4 regions of the Rhizobium sp. KDH_Rht_773_N genome follow, and region 1 is predicted to be linked to each of the others. Evidence: predicted binding sites of a transcription regulator. Region 1 holds the regulator's gene; each other region holds the start of a gene.
The links. Region 1 encodes PhoB, which activates phosphate uptake and scavenging genes when phosphate is short. Its sites were predicted from a motif close to TGTCATNNANCTGTCAT; they were not measured.
Positions count from the first base shown of each region.

Region 2: a site for PhoB is predicted at 2,384-2,400, ahead of ppk2 (polyphosphate kinase 2). Genes of this name have one in related genera too.
Region 3: a site for PhoB is predicted at 2,275-2,291, ahead of ACU8HS_RS19915 (DUF47 domain-containing protein). Genes of this name have one in related genera too.
Region 4: a site for PhoB is predicted at 3,510-3,526, ahead of ACU8HS_RS19525 (alpha-D-ribose 1-methylphosphonate 5-triphosphate diphosphatase). Genes of this name have one in related genera too.

Region 1 is NZ_CM129525.1:1,305,525-1,311,366, reverse strand. It holds gene pstC (phosphate ABC transporter permease subunit PstC) at 1-1,000, shown strand, start outside; gene pstA (phosphate ABC transporter permease PstA) at 997-2,319, shown strand; gene pstB (phosphate ABC transporter ATP-binding protein PstB) at 2,334-3,149, shown strand; gene phoU (phosphate signaling complex protein PhoU) at 3,194-3,907, shown strand; gene phoB (phosphate regulon transcriptional regulator PhoB) at 4,037-4,720, shown strand; gene ACU8HS_RS06690 (pyrroline-5-carboxylate reductase) at 4,850-5,638, opposite strand.
Region 2 is NZ_CM129525.1:2,859,701-2,865,542, forward strand. It holds gene ACU8HS_RS14100 (branched-chain amino acid ABC transporter permease) at 1-30, opposite strand, end outside; gene ACU8HS_RS14105 (branched-chain amino acid ABC transporter permease) at 27-887, opposite strand; gene ACU8HS_RS14110 (ABC transporter substrate-binding protein) at 942-2,117, opposite strand; gene ppk2 (polyphosphate kinase 2) at 2,453-3,361, shown strand; gene ACU8HS_RS14120 (ABC transporter permease) at 3,433-4,275, opposite strand; gene ACU8HS_RS14125 (ABC transporter permease) at 4,279-5,160, opposite strand; gene ACU8HS_RS14130 (ABC transporter ATP-binding protein) at 5,157-5,842, opposite strand, start outside.
Region 3 is NZ_CM129525.1:4,008,884-4,014,725, reverse strand. It holds gene ACU8HS_RS19925 (LysR family transcriptional regulator) at 1-580, shown strand, start outside; gene ACU8HS_RS19920 (inorganic phosphate transporter) at 585-1,589, opposite strand; gene ACU8HS_RS19915 (DUF47 domain-containing protein) at 1,589-2,233, opposite strand; gene ACU8HS_RS19910 (NUDIX hydrolase) at 2,345-2,899, shown strand; gene ACU8HS_RS19905 (DUF1254 domain-containing protein) at 3,013-4,080, shown strand; gene ACU8HS_RS19900 (ABC transporter permease) at 4,105-4,866, opposite strand; gene ACU8HS_RS19895 (ABC transporter ATP-binding protein) at 4,863-5,789, opposite strand.
Region 4 is NZ_CM129525.1:3,928,423-3,934,264, reverse strand. It holds gene ACU8HS_RS19540 (nuclear transport factor 2 family protein) at 139-543, shown strand; gene ada (bifunctional DNA-binding transcriptional regulator/O6-methylguanine-DNA methyltransferase Ada) at 543-1,580, shown strand; gene ACU8HS_RS19530 (carboxymuconolactone decarboxylase family protein) at 1,702-2,151, shown strand; gene ACU8HS_RS19525 (alpha-D-ribose 1-methylphosphonate 5-triphosphate diphosphatase) at 2,201-3,439, opposite strand; gene ACU8HS_RS19520 (ATP-binding protein) at 3,648-5,842, shown strand, end outside.

The sequences.
Region 1 (5,842 bases):
GATCGTGCTGCTGCTTTCGGTTGCCGGCGCCTTCTACGCGCTGCGCTCCATCGCCCCGCGCTTCCGCGCCCGCAACCGGGTCGAGCGCGTCATGCTGTGGGCGCTGCTCCTCGCCTCCTCCATCGCCATCCTGACGACGATCGGCATCGTGCTGTCGATGCTGACGGAAGCCGGCCGCTTCTTTGCGGTCGTTCCCTTCGCCGACTTCTTCTTCGGCACCGTCTGGGATCCGCGTTTTGCCGGCGCCGGCGGTTCCTCCTTCGGCCAGTTCGGCCTCATCCCGCTGCTGCTCGGCACGCTCTATATCGGCCTCGTCGCCATGCTGGTCGCCGTGCCGGTCGGGCTTTTCGCCGCCATCTACATGGCCGAATACGCCTCTCCCAAAGTGCGCTCGCTCGCCAAGCCGCTGCTGGAAGTGCTGGCCGGCATCCCGACGATCGTCTACGGCTTCTTCGCGCTTGTCACCGTCGGACCCTTCCTGCGCGATTTCTCGGCTCAGATCAGCGGCCTTCTCTCCGGCAGCTATACCAACTTCATCCAGGCGCAGAGCGTTCTGACGGCCGGCATCGTCATGGGCATCATGCTGATCCCCTACGTGTCCTCGCTGTCGGACGATATCATCACCGCCGTGCCGCGCGCCCTGCGCGACGGCTCGCTCGGCCTCGGCGCCACGCGTTCGGAAACCATCAAGAAGGTGGTGCTGCCGGCCGCCCTGCCGGGCATCGTCGGCGCGCTGCTGATGACCGCCTCGCGCGCCATCGGCGAAACCATGATCGTCGTTCTGGCCGCCGGTGTCGCCGCCCGCATCCAGATCAACCCCTTCGAGCCGATGACGACCGTGACCGTCAAGATCGTCAACCAGCTGACCGGCGACCTTGAGTTCACCTCGCCGCAGACGCTGGTTGCCTTCGCGCTCGGCATCACGCTGTTCTGCATCACGCTTTGCCTCAACATCTACGCACTCTATATCGTGCGCAAATACCGGGAGCAGTACGAATGACGAATATTGTTTCTCCCGTCGCCGGCGTCACCGTTTCCAAGGCCCCCGCGCGCCGCGACATCGGCATCAAGCGCCGCTATGCCGCAGAACGCCGCTTCCAGGCCTATGGCATCGCCGCCATCGCCTTCGGCCTCGTCTTTCTCTTCATCCTGCTGTGGACGGTCATCAGCAACGGCTATACCGCCTTCCAGCAGACGGCCATCACCCTGCCGATCGAGTTTGCCGAGAAGACCATCGACCCGGACAACAAGCGCGCGAGCGACCCTTCGGTGCTGATTGCCGCCAACTATCCGGTCCTGCTGCGCGACGCGATCGTCAAGCAGCTCGGCATCAACCCTTCGAGCCGCCCCGACGTGCGCGACGCGGCCAACATGATCTCGAAGGGCGCGCCGATCCAGCTGCGTGACATGGTGGTCGCCGACCCGTCGATCATCGGCAAGACCGTCAACGTCACGGTTCTCGCCGAAGCCAATATCGACAGCGCCAACAAGGGCCAGATCGATCTTTCGGTCGAGGAGAAGAACCGCAAGGTCAACGACAAGCAGGTCGGCTGGATGAACCAGCTGAAGGCGAGCGGTGCGCTCCAGAAGGAGTTCAACACCGGCCTCTTCGTCAACGGCAATTCCAGCCGCCCGGAAGCCGCAGGCCTCGGCGTCGCCCTCATCGGCTCGCTCTACCTGATGCTGATCGTTCTCGTCCTTGCGCTGCCGATCGGTGTGGCCGCCTCGATCTATCTCGAGGAATTCGCGCCGAAGAACAGGCTGACGGACCTGATCGAGGTCAATATCAACAACCTCGCCGCAGTCCCCTCCATCGTCTACGGCCTGCTCGGCCTGTCGGTCTTCATCAACTTCGCCGGCCTGCCGCGTTCGGCCTCGCTGGTCGGCGGTCTGGTGCTGACGTTGATGACCCTGCCGACGATCATCATCGCCACGCGTGCCGCACTGCGCGCCGTGCCGCCCTCGATCCGCTCCGCCGCCCTTGGCCTTGGCGCCTCGAAGATGCAGATGGTGTTCCACCATGTGCTGCCGCTTGCCATGCCCGGCATCCTGACCGGCACGATCATCGGCCTTGCCCACGCACTCGGCGAAACCGCGCCGCTCTTGCTCATCGGCATGGTCGCCTTCGTCGCCCAGGCGCCGACCACGCCGCTCGATCCCTCCACCGCACTTCCGGTTCAGGTCTACATGTGGGCCAACGAAGCCGAGCGCGCCTTCGTGGAAAGAACCTCGGGTGCCATCATCGTCCTGCTCCTGTTCCTCATCGTCATGAACATCGGAGCTATCCTCTTGCGTCGTCGCTTTGAGCGCCGCTGGTAAACGGAGTAGAGATCATGAACATGTTGACGGAAGCCGCAGTTGAGAAGGCGCTGGACCAGAAAATGAGCAACGTCCCGTATAAGATGATCGGTCAGGATGTCTCCGTTTATTACGGCGAGAAGCGCGCGCTTTTCGACGTCAATCTGAACATCCGCGAAAACACCGTGACCGCGCTGATCGGCCCGTCGGGCTGCGGCAAGTCCACCTTCCTGCGTTCGCTGAACCGCATGAACGACACGATCGACGGTTGCCGCGTCACCGGCAAGATTTCGCTCGACGGCGACGATATCTACGATCCGGATATCGATGTCGTCGAACTGCGCGCCCGCGTCGGCATGGTGTTCCAGAAGCCGAACCCGTTCCCGAAGTCGATCTACGAAAACATCTCCTACGGCCCGCGCATCCACGGCCTTGCCAAGTCCAAGGCCGATCTCGACCAGATCGTCGAATCGAGCCTGCAGCGCGCCGGCCTCTGGAACGAGGTCAAGGACCGCGTGCATGAATCCGGCACCGGCCTGTCCGGCGGCCAGCAGCAGCGCCTGTGCATCGCGCGCGCCGTCGCCGTCAGCCCGGAAGTCATCCTGATGGACGAGCCCTGCTCGGCGCTCGACCCGATCGCGACAGCCAAGGTTGAAGAGCTGATCCACGAGCTGCGCGAAAACTACACGATCGTCATCGTGACGCATTCCATGCAGCAGGCCGCTCGCGTATCACAGCGCACGGCCATGTTCCACCTCGGCAACCTGGTCGAGGAGAACGATACCGACAAGATGTTCACCAACCCGGACGACCCGCGCACCCAGGACTATATCATGGGCCGGTTCGGCTGATTTTGGCGATGTGAAGCCTTCCCGATTTTCGAGGACAAAGCCCAATGGCATCGACACATATTTTTTCCGCCTACGACGACGATCTGAAGTTCCTGTCCCGGCGCATTTCCGAGATGGGCGGCCTTGCCGAACAGATGGGCGCCGAAGCCGTCCGCGCGCTCGTCAACGGTGACACGGCGCTCGCCCAGAAGGTCATTTCCGACGACGTGATCCTCGATCACGCCGAGCGCGAAATCAACGACAAGGCGATCGTCACCATCGCCCGCCGCCAGCCGATGGCCTCCGACCTGCGCGAGATCATCGGTTCGATCCGGATCGCCGCCGATCTCGAGCGCGTCGGCGATCTCGGCAAGAACACCGCCAAGCGCGTCATCGCCGTGCAGAGCACCGGCGTCCCGCGCAAGCTCGCCCGCGGCCTCGAACACCTCTCCGAACTGGCGCTCGTCCAGCTCAAGGAAGTGCTCGACGTCTACACGACGCGTTCGGCCGACAAGGCCAAGTCCATCCGCGAGCGCGATGACGAGATCGACGCGATGTACACCTCGCTGTTCCGCGAACTGCTGACCTACATGATGGAAGATCCGCGCAACATCACGAGTTGCACGCATCTTCTTTTCTGCGCCAAGAACATCGAGCGCATCGGCGACCACGCGACCAACATCGCCGAGACGATCTACTATATGGCAACCGGTGCCCAGCCGGAGGGCGAGCGTCCGAAGGACGACAGCTCCAACACCGTCGGCGCCGTCACGGAGTAATCCCGGCCGCCGATTGCACGCGCCCCCCGCCCGGGGGCGCCCGAGGGTGCAGCCAATTCCGACTTTCTGCATGATCCCTTGCTTAAATCACCCCCGGTTTAAGGATCGTGCATTAGGAGACTGACACGCATGATCCCAAGAGTTGCAGTTGTTGAAGATGAAGAAGCGCTGAGCGTGCTGCTGCGCTACAACCTCGAGGCCGAAGGTTTCGAGGTGGATACGATCCTCCGTGGCGACGAGGCCGAGATCCGGCTTCAGGAGCGCACGCCCGACCTGCTCATCCTGGACTGGATGCTGCCGGGCGTTTCCGGCATCGAGCTCTGCCGGCGGCTGCGCATGCGGCCGGAAACCGAGCGCCTGCCGATCATCATGCTGACGGCGCGCGGCGAAGAGAGCGAGCGTGTGCGCGGCCTTTCGACCGGCGCGGACGATTATGTCGTCAAGCCCTTCTCCACGCCGGAACTGGTTGCCCGCGTCAAGGCCATGCTGCGCCGCGCCCGCCCGGAGGTTCTCTCCACCGTTCTGAAATGCGGCGATATCGAGCTCGATCGCGAAACCCACCGCGTCCACCGCAAGAGCCGCGAAGTCCGCCTCGGACCGACCGAATTCCGCCTGCTGGAATTTTTGATGTCGTCGCCGGGCCGCGTCTTCTCCCGCTCGCAGCTGCTCGACGGCGTCTGGGGCCACGATATCTACGTGGACGAACGCACCGTCGACGTCCATGTCGGCCGCCTGCGCAAGGCGCTGAACTTCTCCAACATGCAGGATGTCATCCGCACCGTGCGCGGCGCGGGATATTCGATGGAAGCCTGATCCGAGCAATCGGAGGTCACGAACGGGTCGCTCGCTTGCCGGGCGGCCCGTTTGTTTGTTCTGGCCCCCCGAACTCCTTATGAAAGCCGACACCAGGCGCCGAAAGCAAACGTCGAGAGACCCGGCGCCTTACAGGCGGACACGCGCAAGAATTCGATCAAGCGCCCTTTGCAGGGCCGCAGTGCCGCCAAACGCGCGAAAGTCTTCGAGCACCTGTTCATTCAATCCGCCCCTGGTCGAATGCTCGCCGATGAGTTCGTCAAAACGCGCGACAGGTTTTGCGCTGGCAGTATGGGCGAGACCGGAAAACAACTGGCGGAGGTAGGCGTCGCCAGCCGTTCCCGAAAGCCCCTGGCTCTGCAGCCAGGTCGAGGTCGCGTCCAGGATGCCGAAATAGGTGGCCATCAGGCAGCTCGCCACCGCGAGAAGTTCGAACTCCGCCTTGTTTTCGACCTGGATCGCTGTTCCGAGCGCCGAAAAGAGGGCGTGGGAAACCTCGTCGGGCGGGTAGATTGCAGTCGCGCCCTGAAGATCTGCGACGAACGGAAGGGGAATTGCCAGGCTTAGGCGAACCGGCTGGTCGATCCATGCCAGCAGCTGATCCATTGGTGTGACCGCGACAAAGCTGATGACATGGTGGCCCGGCCGAAATCGCAGCGAGCGGACGACCTCCTCGACAATTTGTGGCCTCACCGCCACGAATACGAGATCGGATCGGTCAAGAACATCCTGGTTGCCCAAAGCGATCGACACATTCCGGTTTGCCGCCGCGAGGCGGGCGGCGACGCCTGCGTTACGGGGTGACAGCATGACCGGTGTGTCGCAAAACGCTGTCTTCCCCAGACCGGTGACGACGGCCTCGGTAATCGTGCCCGTCCCGACGAACCCGATTGTCATGCGCTTTGGATCGATCTCCATTGGCACCCCTGAGCGACTGTGTGCGTCGCGCTGCTCGACGAGAATACCGCATCTGTATCAGAAAATCGCGCTACAGCGCCGCGGCCACCGTTCCATGCCGGCCTGGGGCTGAAACACAGCCTTGCGGCACCCGCTCCCGGACTGCCAGGGAGGAAGGAATCCACATGAGCGGTTGAATGCGCGACGATTGTCTGGCCATCACAT
Region 2 (5,842 bases), 1.6 Mb from region 1:
GTCGGAGGCATTGTTGCGTTCGCCGTTCATCGGCTGCCCTCCCGGGAGAAGAGGCCATGGGGCCGCAGGATCAGTACGAGGATCATGACGGCATAGATGATGAAGGCGCCAAGCTGCGGCACGTAATATTTGCCGGCGACATCGGCAATCCCAAGCAGCAGTGCGGCAATGAAGGGACCCGTTATCGACGAGGTGCCGCCGACGGTGACGACGATCATGAAATAGATCAGGTATTTCAGCGGAAAGTTCGGGTCGAGGCCGAGCAGTTCGGTGCCGAGCGCGCCGCCAAGGCCGGCGAGGCCCGAACCGAGCGCGAAGGTCAGCGCGAAAATGACGGAGACGTTGATGCCCATGCCGCGGGCGACGCGGCCGTCATCGACGGCGGCGCGCAACTGGCTGCCGAAGCGGGTACGGGTGAGCGCCAGCTGCAGCGCGACCGTCAGCACGGCGCAGATAACGATGATGAAGAGGCGGTAGCGGCCGATATCGATGCCCAGAAAGCCGAAGCGGCCGCTGAGCTCGGGCGGCAGGTTGATGAGCTGCTGCTGGCCGCCCATGAAATAATCGATTGCCGAAATCGACATGAAGACGAGGCCGATCGAAAACAGCACCTGGTCGAGATGCGAGGCCGAATAGAGGCGGCGATAGAGCAGCCGTTCCAACAGGGCGCCGACGAGGGCGGTGACGACGAAGGCGGCCGGCAGGCACCAGTAGAAGGACATGCCGTAGCGGTTCATCATGATGACGGTGATGTAGCCGCCGGCCATGGCGAAGGCGCCGTGCGCCAGATTGACGAAATTCATCAGGCCCAGCGTGACAGACAATCCGCAGGCGAGAACAAAGAGAAGCATGCCATAGGCGATGCCGTCGAACAGGATTGTCAGCATGAGACCTCACTGCGTCCAGACGGCGGAATTGCTTCCGCCGCCTGTTCCAAAGGCTTACTTGGCAGCCGTATTCGGATCGTGGATCTTCGGGTACGTGGCGAACTCGACATTGTAGAGCTCGCCGTTCTTCTCCTTGACCTCGCGCATGTAGATATCCTGCACGATGTCGCGGGTTTCGGGATCGATGGTGATCGGGCCGCGCGGGCTGACGAACTCCATGCCCTTCATGGCGTCGACGAGCTTGGTGCCGTCCGTATCGCCACCGGTCTTTTCGAGGGCGGCATAGGCGACATGCATGGCGTCATAACCGCCGACCGACATGAAGTTCGGTCGCATGTTGTTGTTGGCCTTGCGGACTTCGGCGACGAAAGCCTGGTTTTCCGGGCTGTCGTGGTCGCTCGAATAGAAGTGGCCGGTAATGACGCCCTTGGCGGCCGGTCCCATGCCGTTCAGCAGATCGTCATCGGTCACGTCGCCGGTGGCGATCAGTTTGATGCCGGCATCCGCCAGGCCCCGGTCGACGAACTGTTTCATGAAGATGGCGCCGACACCCGAGGGCACGAAAACGAAGAGGGCGTCGGGCTTGGCGTCACGCACACGCTGCAGGAAGGGTGCGAAATCCGGGTTCTGCAGGGGAACGCGCAGCGCCTCGACAACCGTGCCGCCTTCCTTCTTGAACTGGTCGGTGAAGCCCTTCTCGATGTCGATGCCGGGACCGTAATCGGTCACCAGCGTGACGACACGCTTCAGGTTGTTCTGGACGGCCCAGGTGGCGACCGGAACGGCAGACTGCGGGCCTGCCATCGAGGTGCGCACGAAATAGGGCGACTGCTTCATGATGGCAGACGTGGTGGCCGAGGTGATGATCGCCGGGACCTTTGCCTGGTTGAGAACCGGCGCGACACCCATGGCAAGCGGCGTCAGGCCGAAGCCGACGAGCATCTTGACGCCGTCATTGACCACGAGTTCCTGGGCGATGCGGCGGGTCTGGTCGGCGGTCCCGGCATCGTCACGCAGGACGAGTTCGATCTTCTTGCCCGCAACCGTGTCGCCGTTGATTGCCATGTATGCGCGCGCGCCGGCCTCGACCTGGCGCCCGGTCGAGGCAAAAGGGCCCGTCATCGGCAGGATCACGCCGATCTTGACCGTTTCCTGTGCAAATGCAGGCGTGCCGGCAAGCGTGGCAAGTGCCGCGCCGGCTATGAATAGTCTTCTTGAAAACGAAACCATGTATACTCCTCCCTTTGTTGCGCATCATATCTCTCTCCCAGAGATACGCCCGCGACCTGGGCATTTTCCCTCTCTCCTCCAGAGGAAAAAGCTGATGCCGCGGAAATTGCTCAGCAACATCAATGTATACATAAAACTTGACATGGCACAAGCTGCGACGCCGGTCGGTCCTGCCAACAGGGCTTGGCGCAAGCACGGTTGGACGCTCCGGCTGAACGGTATTTTGCGCCTGCGGTCCTTGCGTTTTGCCAAGGCAAATCTTCCGTCGTCGCAACTCTGTCATATAGCTATGGCGAGAACGTGCTTTATCGAGTGAATAGAACAGGGAGCGTGCCATGATCGAAAACACTCAGCTCGACCGCATCAAGAATGAAATCGCCGATAGCTTCGACGAGGAGCTGGAAATGCAGATGGAGGAGGACCGGCTCGACGAGCTGGTTGCCGAGGGCATGCCCGGCGAGGCGGAGCAGACACTCGACCGCAAGCTCTATTTCCGTGAACTTTTCCGCCTGCAGCACGAATTGGTCCGTCTTCAGGACTGGGTCCAGTACAAGAAGCTCAAGGTCGTCGTGCTTTTCGAAGGCCGCGATTCCGCCGGCAAGGGCGGTGCGATCAAGCGCGTGACGCAGCGCCTCAATCCGCGCGTCTGCCGCGTCGTGGCCCTTCCGGCGCCGACCGAGCGCGAGCGGAACCAGTGGTATTTCCAGCGCTATACGCCGCATCTGCCGACAGCCGGCGAAATGGTGCTCTTCGACCGCAGCTGGTATAACCGCGCCGGCGTCGAGCGCGTCATGGGCTTCTGCACGAAGGATGAACTGGAAGAATTCTTCCGTTCCGTGCCGGAATTCGAGCGCATGCTGGTTCGTTCCGGCATCATTCTCATCAAGTACTGGTTCTCGATCACGGACGAGGAACAGGAATTCCGCTTCAACATGCGTATTCACGATCCGCTGAAGCAGTGGAAGCTTTCACCGATGGACCTGCAGAGCTGCGTCCATTGGGAGGAATATACCAAGGCCAAGGAAGAGATGCTCGACCGCACGCATATTCCCGAAGCCCCGTGGTGGGTGGTCCAGGCCGTGGACAAGAAGCGGGCGCGCCTCAACTGCATCGCCCATCTCTTGGCGCAGATCCCCTATGAGGATGTGCCGAAGGAGGCGATCGTGTTGCCGGAGCGCGTGCGCCATGATGATTATCATCGCGCCCCGGTTCCGCCGGAAATGTACGTTCCCGAAGTCTATTGATCGAAAAGGCTGCTGCCGGAAGCCGGCAGCAGCCTATCGCGAAGCCGTGTCGCCGTTTTGCGTGCGACGCTTCAATGCGCCGATTGCTGCTTGGCGCGGGCGACGATCTGCGTCGGATTGACGAATTGCAGTGCGATGACGAGCCAGAAGAGCGTCGTCACCATATAGACCACCGCCATCGCATCGATCGACTGGCCGGCACGCACGCCTGAAGCAAAGACCGCATAGTAGAGCGAGACGACGAGCGTCTGCGTCTGCGGCCCGGCAATCAGGAAGGTCAGCTCGAACATGGCGAGCGTGCGTACGAGCACCAGCAGAAGTGCCGCCAGCATGCCGGGCAACAGAAGCGGCAGCAGAATACGGATGAAAAGACTTGTGGTCCCGGCGCCGAAGACACGGGCGGCGGCCTCTATGCGCGGATCGATCTGCTCGATGAAGGGGATCATGACCAGCACGACGAACGGAAAGGACGGCACGAGGTTGATCAGCACCACGCCCCAGAAGGTGCCGCCGAGTCCAAGCTGGTAAAGCACGGTCGCCAGCGGAATGCCGTAGGTGAGCGGCGGGATCAACAGCGGCAGCAGGAAGAGCAGGATGATGGCGCGCTTGCCGGGGAAATCGCGTCGCGCCAGCGCGTAAGCGGTCAGCACGCCGAGAATGCCCGAGATGATGACGACGACGAACACCATCTCGAAGGTGACGATCAAGACGCTGGAGAGCTGGAACTCGCTCCAGGCGCTGAAATACCAGCGGTCGGTCCAGCCGCGCGGCAGCCAGGTGCCGAGCCAGCGTGTCGCAAAGGAGTTGAGAATGACGACTGCGATGATCGCCAGCAGATTGAGGACAAAGAGCGTGGCAAGCGCCCAGACGGCGATGCGCCAGATCTTCGAGGTCAGGCCCTGGTCACGGATCATGGCTCAACCTTTCGTGCCGCCGGCCGGGCCGCGGTAGAAGAGCGAACGTGCGCCGAGAACGGCGACGACGACGATAAGCTCGACCATGCCCATGATAAGGGCGATCGCCGTGCCGTAGGAATGGTCATATTGCTCGAAGGCGGCCTGATAGGCGGCGATCGAAATGACGCGCGTCGGCCCCGCCGGCGCGCCGAGCAGGACGGCGGACGGAAACACCGCGAAGGCCTGGACGAAAGACAGGCAGAACGTCACGGCAAGGCCGGGTACCAGAAGCGGCAGGAAGACGCGCGTGAAGCGCTGCCGCGCATTGGCGCCAAGCGTTGCGGCGGCCTGTTCGATCGCGGGATCGATGCCGGTGATATAGGACAAGGTCAGCAGGAAGGCGAAAGGAAAGCCTGTTATCAGCAGCGAGGCGAAGACGCCCCAATAGTTGTTGGTCAGTTTGACCGGCGAATCCAGGATGCCGAAAAGGATGAGAGCCTGGTTGAACCAGCCGCGCGGGCCGAGATAGGTCAGAAGCCCGTCGGCGACGAAAACCGTGCCGAGCGTGATCGGCAGCACGAGGATCGTCGTCAGCAGCCGCTGCCGGCGCATCAGGCGGACGCGGAAGGCGACCGGGATCGCGAAGGCGAGGTTGACGATCGTCACCGGCAGGGCAAGCCACATCGTGTTGGCGATCGTGCCGTACTGGAACTGGTCGGAGAAGAATTTCGCGTAGTTCTCGTACCAGACGCCGCCATCCTTCGGCATCAGGGAATCCGCGACGCCGTAGACGAAGGGATAGATGAAGAGGGCGATCATGAAGAGCAGGCCCGGCAGGACGAGCAGGGTCGTGCCGTCGAGGCCTTGAGCCGCGAGACGGGTTTTCAGCGACGGGCCGCTCATGCCGGCGCTCCCCTGAAGACCAGTGCGCGGCCGGTAACCGGTTGCAGCGTGGCGGAGGAGCCGCGCGCCAGCGCATCGTCGGCGCGGAAATAGAGTTCCGATCCGTCCTTCGAGCGGGCCATGCCGAAGAAGGCGCGGCCGCGATATTCGGTGCTGGCAACGGTCACGGGAATGCCGGTGCCGTCCGTGGTGGCGACAAGGTCTTCCGGGCGCACGGAGAGCACGGCGGCATCGCCGACGGCGAGGGTATCGCGCATGGTGCCGGTCAGCCGCGCGCCGGCGGCTTCGATTTCCGCTTCGCTGCCGGAAACGGAGATGACACGACCGGGAATGCGGGTGCGGAAGCCCATGAAATCGGCGACATTGAGATTGACCGGGCGCTGGTAGAGATCCTGCGGCGTGCCGATCTGCTGGATGTGGCCCTGGCTCATGACGACGATGCGGTCGGCCAGCGACAGGGCCTCGTCCTGGTCGTGGGTGACATAGATGGTCGTGGAGCCGATCTGGTCGTGGATGCCGCGGATTTCGGCGCGCATTTCCAGGCGCAGCTTGGCGTCCAGGTTGGAGAGCGGCTCGTCCATCAGGACGATCGGCGGCCGGATGACGATGGCACGGGCGATGGCGACGCGCTGCTGCTGGCCGCCGGAGAGCTGGCCGGGCAGCTTGTCCGCCTGGCTTTCGA
Region 3 (5,842 bases), 1.7 Mb from region 1:
CATCCTGTGGCCGGTCATGAAGAACCTGCTGCACGACTATCCCGATATCCATGTCGAACTCGGGCTCGATTCCAGCTTCACCGACATTGTCGCGGAACGTTTCGATGCCGGGGTGCGGCTCGGTGAAGCGCTCGCCAAGGACATGGTCGCCGTCAGGATCGGCCCCGACCTGAGAATGGCGATTGTCGGTTCGCCCGACTATTTCGCCCGCCATCCCGTGCCGAAAAGCCCGCAGGACCTTGCGGCCCACCAATGCATCAATCTCAGGCAGCTGAGCGGCGGCGGCTTCTACGCCTGGGAGCTGGAAAAGGACGGCCGCGAGCTGCGCGTGCGCGTGGACGGCCAGCTCGCCTTCAACAATACCGGCATGATCGTGCGCGCCGCCGTCGCCGGCTTCGGCCTCGGCTTCGTCATGGAGGACATGGCCGAGGCCGAACTCGAATCCGGCGCGCTCGTCCGCGTGATGGAGGACTGGTGCCCGTGGTTTTCCGGCTACCACCTCTATTACCCGAGCCGCCGCCAGCCCTCGGCCGCCTTCTCCATCCTCGTCGATGCGCTGCGCTATCGCGGCAGGCCGTAGGTCCCTACTGGAACAGGCCGGCAATCCCGTAGCAGGCGGCGGCGATGGCGGCGGCCGCCGGCATGGTGACGACCCAGGCGATGACGATATTGCCGGCGACACCCCAGCGCACGGCCGAAAGCCGCCGCGCGGCGCCGACGCCGATGATCGCGCCGGTGATCGTGTGGGTCGTCGATACCGGAATGCCGAGCCATGTCGCCGCAAAGAGCGTCAGCGCCCCGCCGGTCTCGGCGCAGAAGCCCTGCATCGGGTTCAGCCGGGTGATCTTCGAGCCCATCGTGTGAACGATGCGCCAGCCGCCGAAGAGCGTGCCGAGCGCCATTGCCGACTGGCAGGAAATGACGACCCAGAGCGGCACATGGAAGCTCGGGCCGAGCTGCCCCTGGCTGAAGAGAAGAACGGCGATGATGCCCATGGTCTTCTGCGCATCGTTGCCGCCATGGCCGAGCGAATAGAGCGAGGCCGAGACGAACTGCATGACGCGGAAGGTGCTGTCGACCGCAAAGGGCGTCTGGCGCACGAACATCCAGGAGACGACGAGCACGAAGAACAGCGCCAGCAGGAAGCCGATCGCCGGCGACAGGACGATCGCGCCGACCGTCTTCAGCAGGCCGCTCCAGACGATGGAACTGACGCCGACCTTCGCCAGCCCCGCCCCGACCAGCCCGCCGACCAGCGCATGCGACGACGACGAGGGAATGCCGAACAGCCAGGTGACGATGTTCCAGACGATCGCCCCCATGAGCGCCGCGAAAATGACCTGCGGCGAGACGATCGCCGGATCGATGATGCCGGTGCCGAGCGTTTCGGCCACATGCAGGCCAAAGAACAGGAAGGCGATGAAATTGAAGAACGCCGCCCAGGCGACGGCATATTGCGGCCGCAGCACCCGCGTCGAAACGATCGTCGCAATCGAATTCGCCGCGTCGTGCAGCCCGTTGAGGAAATCGAAGAACAGCGCCACGCCGATCAGCCCGATCAGCAGCGGAAGGGAGAGAGTGGCTTCCATCAGACGTTCTCGATGACGACGCCGCTGATTTCGTTCGCCACATCCTCGAACCGGTCGACGATCTTCTCCAGGTTGCTGTAGAGTTCGCTGCCGATCATATAGGCCATGGCATTGCCGCTGGCGCCATGCCGGCGATAGAGGTCCTTCAGCCCCTCGTCATGCAGCTCGTCGGACCGGCCTTCGACCCGCGTGATCTCCTCGGCGATCGCCGAGAGCCGGGAGGCATTGGCGCCCAGCTTGTCGAGCAGCCCGATCGCCTGCTGCATGAGGCCCGCGGCCTTGACGATCTCGCCCCCCATTTCCTGCATCAGCGGATCGAAACGCGACTGCTCGAACAGGCGGATGATCTTGACCGTCTTGTGCATCATGTCGATCGCATCGTCCATGGACTGGATCAGATCCTTGATGTCGCCGCGGTCGAAGGGGGTGATGAAGCTGCGGCGGATCGCCTGCAGCACTTCGCGGGTAATCTGGTCGGCCTCCTCCTCCAGCGCCACGATACGGTCGCAATTCTCCTCGACCGCCTCGCCCTTCAGAAGTTTCTCCATCGCCTCGGCCGCCGTCACCACGGTTTTCGCATGCCTGCAGAACATCTCGTAGAAGCGGTCTTCCCGCGGCATCATCTTGCGAAACACGCTCATCATTCCGGGCGATCCTTCCCTTGCGGACGACGGTCATCAAAGACTGTCATAAATGTGTCATAAATCGTCGCAGGGAATTGATCCAAAATGTAAAAATTGGCAATGCTCGGCGTCATGAAATCCAGCAAAAAAGGCACAAAATCCGACGCTGGGCCGGCAAGGCCCCTGTTGAAACAGCTTGCGGAGCGACCGCAGCAGCTTTTTTCCGGCGCCTTTCGCCAGCAATACGGCGCGCTCTGCTTCCGCTACAGGAACGGCGGGCCAAGGACCGATCATTCGGAGATCGAAATCCTCGTCGTCACCACCCGCGACAGCGGCCGCTGGATCATTCCCAAGGGCTGGCCGATGAAAAAGAAGAAGCCGCACGAGGCCGCCGCCATCGAGGCCTGGGAGGAAGGCGGCGTGCGCGGGGCGGTGAGCAAACAGCCGGTCGGCCGCTACACCTATCTGAAGGAGCTGGACAATGGCGACGTCGCGCCCTGCATCGTCGATATTTTCCAGATCGAGGTCGAGCATACGCAGGACCGGTTCCGCGAAACCGGCCAGCGCCGGCTCGATTGGGTAAGCCCCGACGAGGCGGCCCGGCGCGTGCGCGAACTCGAACTGAAATCCCTGCTCGTCGATTTCCGCCCGCGGCAGGGCAAGCAGGCGCGCAAAAGCAAGGCCTGAGCCGCAGCCCTTGCTGCTGCCTCATTTACATCGGCGTTTACGGTAACGTACTTCTCCCGGATGAAGGCTTGTGAAAGGCTCCTCCCCGCAAAGCCGCGCGAGGGGGAAGAGCCATGAGAGGGTCCAAGCCTGCATCCGCCACAATGCCTGCCGGCATTGCCCGCCACGCCGCCATCGCCACGCTGGCGCTCGCGCTCGCCGCGCCGGCCGGGGCGCAGACGGCCATGCCCGTTACCGTCGACAATTTCGCCCGCGCCGAATCCGACCTCTATTTCGGCAGCGCGGTGAAGGATTCCGGCGGCAAGACCGGCAGCTTCCATCATCACCGCGAGCCTGTTGACATCGATCAGCAGCCGGTCATCCGGACCAATCGCGATACGCTCTACTCCTCCGCCGTCATCGACCTCGATGCCGGACCGGTCACCGTCACCCTGCCCGATGCCGGCAAGCGTTTCCGCTCGATGCAGGTCATCAACGAAGACCATTACGTCGTCGGCGACGTCAAATATGATGCGGGCAGTTATACCTACGACCGGGCGGCGGCAGGCACGCGCTACATCTTCGTTGCGATCCGCACCCTCGTCGATCCCGGCAATCCCGAAGATCTCAGGCAGGTTCACAGCCTTCAGGACGCCATGACGATCAGCCCGGCAGACGCCGGAAAATTCGAAGCGCCGGACTGGGACCAGGCGAGCCAGAAGGAGATCCGTGACGCGCTGATCGTGCTGGGCGCGACCATTCCCGATTTCCGGGGCGCCTTCGGCACCAGGGACGCGGTCGATCCGATCCGCCACCTGATCGGCACCGCGGTCGGCTGGGGCGGCAATCCCGAGAAGGACGCAATCTACCTGAACGAGACGCCGCCGAAGAACGACGGCGAGACGGTCTACCGGCTCACGGTCAAGGATGTCCCCGTCGACGGCTTCTGGTCGGTCAGCGTTTATAATGCTCAGGGTTATTACGAGAAGAACAAGCTCGACGCCTATACGCTGAACAACATCACCGCCGCCAGGGAGGCCGACGGCACGGTCAAGGTGCAGTTCGGCGGCTGCGACGGCAAGATCGCCAATTGCCTGCCCATCGTGGAGGGCTGGAACTATACCGTGCGCCTCTACCGCCCGCGCCAGCCGATCCTGGATGGAAGCTGGACGTTCCCGAAGCCGCAGCCGGTCGCGCAGTAGGCTGTGGGGCGCGCTGCCGCCCCGTCAGTTGCGCAGCCTGTAGCCCGTCTTGAAGATCCAGCCGAGCGTGGTCAGGCAGATCAGCAGGAACAGCGCGATCATGCCCAGGCTGACCAGCGGGTTCACATCCGCAATCCCGTAAAAACTCCAGCGGAAGCCGCTGACGAGGTAGAGAACCGGGTTGAAATGGCTGACCGCCTGCCAGAAGGGCGGCAGCATGTTGATGGAATAGAAGCTGCCGCCGAGGAAGGTGAGCGGCGGCACCACCAGCATGGGGATGAGGTTCAGCTGCTCGAAATTCGTCGCCCAGATGCCGATCATGAAGCCGAACAGGCTGAAGCTGACGGCGGTCAGAAGGAAGAACAGCACCATCATGAACGGGTGCTCGATGCGCACGTCCACGAAGAGGTTGGCGGTGATGAGGATCATCGTGCCGATGATAAGGCCCTTGGTGGCGGCCGCCCCCACATAGCCGATCAGGATCTCCGTCATGGCGACGGGCGCCGACAGGATCTCGTAGATCGTGCCGGTGAATTTCGGAAAATAGATGCCGAAGGAGCCGTTGCCGATGCACTGGCCGAGCAGCGTCAGCATGATGAGGCCGGGCGTGATGAAGGCGCCGTAGGAAACGCCCTCCACCTGCTGGATGCGCGTGCCGATGGCCGCCCCGAAGACGATGAAATAGAGCGAGGTGGAAATGACGGGCGAAATGACGCTCTGCAGCAGCGTGCGCCGCGTGCGGGCCATCTCGAAGAAATAGATCGACTTGATCGCCTCGAAATTCATTTTGCCGCTCCCACCAGCGATACGAATATGTCTTCGAGCGAGCTCTGGCGCGTCGAAAGATCCCGGAAATTGATGTTGTTTTCGCCAAGCCGCGTCAGCAGCGAGGCCACGCTTTCGTGCTCGTTGCGCGTGTCGAATTCGTAGACGAGCCGGTTGCCCTCGGCCTCGATCGACAGGCCGTTGCCGGCAAAACAGTCGGGCAGGCTCTCCAGCGGATCGTTGAGTTCGAGGATCAGCTGCTTGCGGCCGAGCTTGGCCATCAGCGCCTGCTTGTCTTCGACGAGCAGCAGCTCGCCGCCGTTGATGACGCCGACGCGGTCGGCGATCTCCTCGGCCTCTTCGATATAATGCGTCGTCAGGATGATGGTGACGCCGGAGGCGCGCAGCCGCTCGACCACCTGCCACATGTCCTTGCGCAGCGCCACGTCCACGCCCGCCGTCGGCTCGTCGAGGAAGAGGATCGAGGGCTCGTGCGACAGCGCCTTGGCGATCAGCACGCGCCGCTTCATGCCGCCCGAAAGCTGGCGCAGCATATTGTCCTTCTTGTCCCACAGCGACAGGTCGCGCAGCACCTTTTCGATATGGGCCGGGTCCGCCTTCCTGCCGTGCAGCCCGCGCGAAAAGCTCACCGTGTTCCACACCGTCTCGAACTGGTCGGTGGTCAGTTCCTGCGGCACGAGGCCGATCATCGTGCGCGTGGCGCGGAAATCCTTCACCACATCGTGGCCGTCGACGGTGACGGTGCCGCCGCTCGGATTGGCGATGCCGCAGATGATCGAGATCAGCGTGGTCTTGCCCGCCCCGTTCGGCCCGAGCAGCGCCAGGATTTCGCCGCGCTCGATCTGAAGGTTGATGCCCTTCAGCGCCGCAAAGCCATTGGCATAGGTTTTCGTGAGATTCTGGACGGAAATGATCGGTGCCATGGGGCTCTTTGCGGATATCGGATCGAATTTGGCCCGCTATATAGCCGTTTTGT
Region 4 (5,842 bases), 1.8 Mb from region 1:
CCATGGCGCAGAAGCGCCATGCGCCGACATGAGCCAAAAGGAGAATCTGAAATCAGAAAACGGAGTTTCCGGTCCTGGCGTCCGTGCCATCCATGGCCTGCCCGCAGATGGCGGGCGACATGAGACAGGATAGACGACATGAACCAGAACTATGCGCTGGCGGCCACACCGGAGGCGATCGTCCCGGCCTTGCTTGCCCACCTCAACTCCCTTGACGTCGAAACGATGCTCGGCTTCTACCACCCGCAGGCCATGATTATCGATGCGGCGGGCCACGAGCACAAAGGCCGCGAGGCCATCGGAGCGGAACTTGAGAAATATTTCTCACTCGGCCTGCAAATGTCGATCACGCAACGCCACCTGTTCGTCGCGGCCGATACGGCCCTTCTCATTCTCGACTGGTCCTATATCGGCACCGCCCGCGATGGTACTGAGGTCAACATGGTGGCAACGGCAACGGATATCGCGCGACGGGGGGACGACGGCTTGTGGCGTTATCTGATCGACAATCCGTTCGGATCGCAGCGCCGGGACCGGCCCTGATGGCACAGGGCACGAATCCCTGCATCGAAGGCCCGTGGCGCGGCGTCGTCACCACCGGCATCTACTGCCGCAATAGCTGCGGCTCCCGCGTGCCCCGCGCGGAGAACCTGCGCCTTTTCCGATCCGCCGAGGAGGCCGAGCGGGCCGGATTTCGCCCCTGCCGCCGCTGCCGGCCGAACGAAGGAAATTTCGAGCAGCGAAACGGCGAGATCATCGCCGAGGCATGCCGGCTGATCGAGGAAGCCGACAGTCCCGCCTCGATATCGGCGCTCGCCCATGCTGTCGGCGTGAGCGAAGGCCATTTTCACCGGCTTTTCCGCAAATATACCGGCCTGACGCCGCGCGCGTACCGGGAGCAGAAGCGGGCGGCGGACGTGCGGGAAAATCTGGTGCGCGGACGCCCCGTGACCGAGGCCTTCTACGACGCGGGCTATGGTTCGAGCGGCCGGTTCTACGCCGTCACCAACAAGTCCCTCGGCATGACGCCGCGCCATTTCAAGGATGGCGGAGCGCAGGAAACGCTGCTTTTCGCCGTCGGGCAGACCTCGCTCGGGGCAATCGTCATCGCCTCCAGCCTGAAAGGCATAGCCGCCATCCTCATCGGCGACGACCCGGAGGCGCTGCTGCGCGACCTGCAGGATCGTTTTCCGAAAGCCACCCTAGTCGGCGGCGATGCCGATTACGAGCGCACGGTCGCCCAGGTCGTCGGCCTGGTCGAAGCGCCGAACCTTTCGAACGATCTGCCGCTCGACATTCGCGGAACCGTCTTCCAGAGGCGCGTATGGCAGGCGCTGCAATCGGTGCCTGCCGGCAGCACGGTCTCCTACGACGAGATCGCAAGGCGGGTCGGACACCCGCGGGCGGTCAATGCGGTCGCCAGCGCCTGCGCCTCCAATCCCCTGGCGGTCGCCATTCCCTGCCACCGCGTCGTCAAGAGCGACGGCACGTTCTTCGGCTACACCTGGGGGCTGGAACGAAAACGGGTGCTGCTGGAGCGCGAATGCGCCGCCGCGCAGGCGACGAAAGCTTCCACATAGGCTGCGCCGCCGGGCGCCCCCGACCTGCCGACCGTGTCTGCGGCCGGTCGCCACAAATTGCCGACGGCGCCAGGCGCCGGCGACGAAACGTCATGACCCATCCTTTACGAAAGGCAAACATATGGCCCGCCTGAACTGGTATGAAATCGCGCCTGATGGCGCAAAGGCATTGCTTGGCGTGCATCACTACGTAACGAGGAACACGGGCCTGCCCGAAGAACTGATCCACCTCGTCTTCCTCCGGGTATCCCAGATCAACGGCTGCGCCCATTGCATCGACACCCACGGCCGCGACCTGCGCAAGACCATGTCGGTCGACAGGATCGCCCTGGTGCCGGTATGGGACGAAGTCCCGCATCTGTTCTCCGACCGGGAGCGCGCCGCCCTTGCCTGGGCCGAGGAAGTGACGCGGCTCAGCGAAACGCACGCCTCCGATGCGGCCTATGCGGCGGCGGCCGCCGCCTTCGGCCCGAAGGACCTCGTCGATCTGACGATCGCCATAGCGGCGATGAACGCCTTCAACCGCCTCGGCGCCCCTTTCCGCCTTCCCGTGGCCGCCAGGGCGGCTTGATCCGGCTCGCACCACGGCGAGGCGACGATGCCGCCTCGCCATTGGCGCGTCAGGCGAACGCCGGCTCGCCCGTGGGCGCGGCGCGGTAGGCTTCGCGGCCGCCGACCCAGGTGCGGCGCACGGCGGGTGCGGAACCTTCGGGCCATTCGACCAGCACGAGATCGGCCCGCTTGCCGGGCTCGATCGCGCCGCGGTCGAAAAGGCCGCTGGCGCGGGCCGGGTTGGCGGAGACGAGCGGCCAGAGCGCGTGCAGCGGCGCCACGCCGTCGGCCTTCAGCCTTGCGAGGCCGAGCAGCATGGCGGGGTAATAATAATCCGAGGCGAGAATGTCGCAGAGGCCTTCGCGGATCATGTCGGCCGCGCCGATCGAGGCGAGATGGCTGCCGCCGCGCGTGGCGTTGGGCGCGCCGAAGACGATGAAATCGCCGGCGTCGCGGGCGGCCCGCGCCACGCGCCGGTTCATCGGGAATTCCGAGATGCGCGCGCCGCGGGCGCGGAAGAAATCGCGCGTTTCGATCTGGCTGTCGTCATGCGAGAGCATCGGCGCGCCGGCAGCCTTTCCAAGCGCCGCCACCTGCTCGATCGCATCGGGCACGTCCGGGCGGCGCGCCCACATGTCGCGCACCAGCGCCACCATGTCGGCCACCGGGATCTTTGCCCGCTTGGCGCGCTCGGCCATCTTCTCGGCGAAGGCCGGCGTTTCCGGATCGACCGTCGGGAAGGCCGGGTCGAGATCGAAGGGCCGCTCCTGCAGCGGCGTCGAGGGATGCAGCATCACCATCGAGGTGTGGTCGTTGAAGGCGACGGACGGCAGGCGCGGGCCGGCCAGCGCCTCGCGGATGAGATCGATCGCCTCGAAGCAGAAGGTCTCCCAGCGCAGCTGCACGCGGTTGTCCACCGTCAGCCGCGGCGCCAGCGCATCGAGCGCGCGCACGATCGCATAGCCGGTTTCGACCGAGCGCAGCCCCGGCTCCCAGCTCAGCGTCAGCGCGTGATAGGCGGTCGCAATACCGTTGGCGGCAAGCTGGCGGTCGGTCTCCAGCAGGGCCGCGGCCACCGGCAGCATGGTGCCGGGGCGCGGCATGACCTGCCGCTCGAAAGCGTCGCCGTGAATATCCACGAAAGCGGGGCCGAGCAGATGGCCGCGTCCGTCGACGACGTCTGCCCCGTCGCGCGCGACGTCGATGCCGCTGATCCGGCCGTCCTCGATGCGCACGGAGGCAATTTCCAGGCGCTCGCCGAACACCACGCTGGCGCCCTCGATGATCACTGCCGGATTGTTCTGCATGGGTCTCGTTCCCGAAAAGGAGTGGCGCGGCGGCGGAATCGGCCGCGGGAGCCGCTTCTAACCAGCCCGCATGACAGATTTGCGACCGTCCTGCCGTTTCGGCCGCATTTGCCCTCGGCCCGGCGGCAGCGGGAGACGGGCGGCGCAATCCGCTTTACGGACACGCCCGCCGGTGGCAGGCTTGGACCGGGCGAGCGGCGGGGAAGACATGGCAAGGCAGGCGGACAGGACGGGGCAGCCACGGCGCAGGCGCGGCAAGGGCGCACCCCTGCCCGCGCTGCTGCAGGGCCGCGACCGCGACGTGGAACTGATCGCCAGCCTGATCGCCCGGATCGATCACGGCGGCTCGACGCTCGTCATCAGCGGCGAACCGGGCATCGGAAAATCCGCACTTCTCGACGAGGCACGGCGCCGGGCCAGGGGGCGCGACCTGACGGTGCTGAGCATGACCGGCGTCCTGGCCGAGGTGCACCTGCCCTTCGCCGCGCTGGAACAGGCGCTGCGCCCGCTGATGCAGGAGGCGGCCAATCTGGTGCCCCGCCAGCGCTCGGCCCTGCTTTCGGCCTTCGGCCTGCATGAGGGCGCGGCCGCGCCCGACATATTCCTGGTGGCGCTCGCGGCCCTCTCGCTGCTGACGGAAAGTGCCGCGCAAAAGCCGATCCTCCTCATTGCCGACGACGCCCAGTGGCTGGACGAGGCGACCTACGAAGTGCTGGCCTTCATCTCGCGCCGGCTCACCTCCGACCCCGTGCTGCTCTTCGTCGGCATGCGCGACGGCTTCGAGCGCCTGTTCGACGACGCGGCCAACCTGCGGCTCCGGCTCTCCGGCCTCGGCGAAGCCGATGCCGGCCGCCTGCTGGATACCCATGCGCCCGGCCTTTCGGCCGAGCTGCGCGGCCGCTTCCTGAAGGAGGCCGCCGGCAATCCGCTTGCCCTCATGGAACTGCCGCGCGACAGGCGGGCGGCCGACATCCGCGATACGACATGGCTGCCGCTGACCGACCGGCTGGAGCGCGCCTTCTCCGCCCGCCTTGCCGATCTTCCCGCCGCAACGCGCATGCTGCTTTTCGTGGCCGCCGAAAACGACACGACCTCGCTGCACGAGATCCTGCGCGCCGGCCGGGCGCTGATCGGTGCCGCCGCCGATGTCGGCGCACTGGCACCCGCCGTTGCCGCCAGGCTGATCGACGTGGACGAAAGCGAGCTGCGCTTCCGCCACCCGCTGGTGCGCTCGGCCATGCATCAGGCGGCGGACCTGGCGACGCGCCAGCGCATCCATGCCGCCCTTGCCGTGATCGTCGAGGCCGAACTCGACCGGCATCTGTGGCATCGCGCGGCGGCGACGATCGGGCCGGACGAAGAACTGGCCGGCGAATATGACGCGATGGCCGGCCGCGCGCTGCGCAAGGGCGCCGTCGCCATGGCGATCGAGGTGCTCGAAAAGGCGGCGGCGCTCAGCGGCACGCCGAAGGCGAGGAGCGACCGTTTCCTGCGCGCCGCCGAGCTTGCCGCCGATCTCGGCCAGCCGGACCTTCTGGAGCGCCTGCTGCGCCAGGCCGATATCGGCGAGCCCGATCCCGTCGCTTCGGCGCGCATCGGCTGGTGCCGCGAGATGGGCCAGCCGCCGATGGTCAGCGACCCCGCCAGGATCCCGAGCCTTGTCGGCCTTGCCGCCACGGCGAGCGCCGCCGGCGCGACCGACCTGGCAGGCAACCTGCTCTGGCGCGCGGCCCAGCGCTGCTGGTGGAGCAATGCCGACGCGGCGGTGCGCAACAGCGTCCTGACGGCGGCCGGCAGCCTCGCCCTGCCCGAGACCGATCCCTGCCTGATCGCCATATCCGCCTATGTCGAGCCGCTGCGGCTCGGCGGCGAAACGGCCGCCCGGCTGCGCCAGCTTGCCGGCACCGGCGGCGGCAATCCGGTCGCCGCCCGCATTCTCGGCAGCACGGCCAATGTCGTCGGCGCCTTCGATCTCGGCGTCAGCTTCCTTGCCCGTTCGGCCGCCGCCCTGCGCGACCAGGGCCGGCTCGGCGATCTCGCCCGCGTGCTCTTTGCCCAGGCCTGGGCGGAAATGGAGGTGGGCGACTGGACGGGCGCGATGCGGGAGGCCGAAGAATCCGTCCGCTTCGCCGAGGATACGGGCGGCACGCTGTGGGTGGCCGCCGCCACGATCGTCAAGGCGCGGCTTTCCGGCATGATGGGCAATCTCGACCAGTCGCAGGCCTATGCCGCGCAGGCCGAGCGGCTGGTCGTTTCCGTCGGCGCGAGCTTCCTTCTCGCCATGCTGCAGACGGCGCGCGGCATCGCCGCCATCGGCGCCGGCCGCCACTGGGAAGCCTACGAGCACCTGCGCCGGCTTTTTGCGCCGGCCGACCCCGCCTTCAATACCGGCATCCAGTTCTT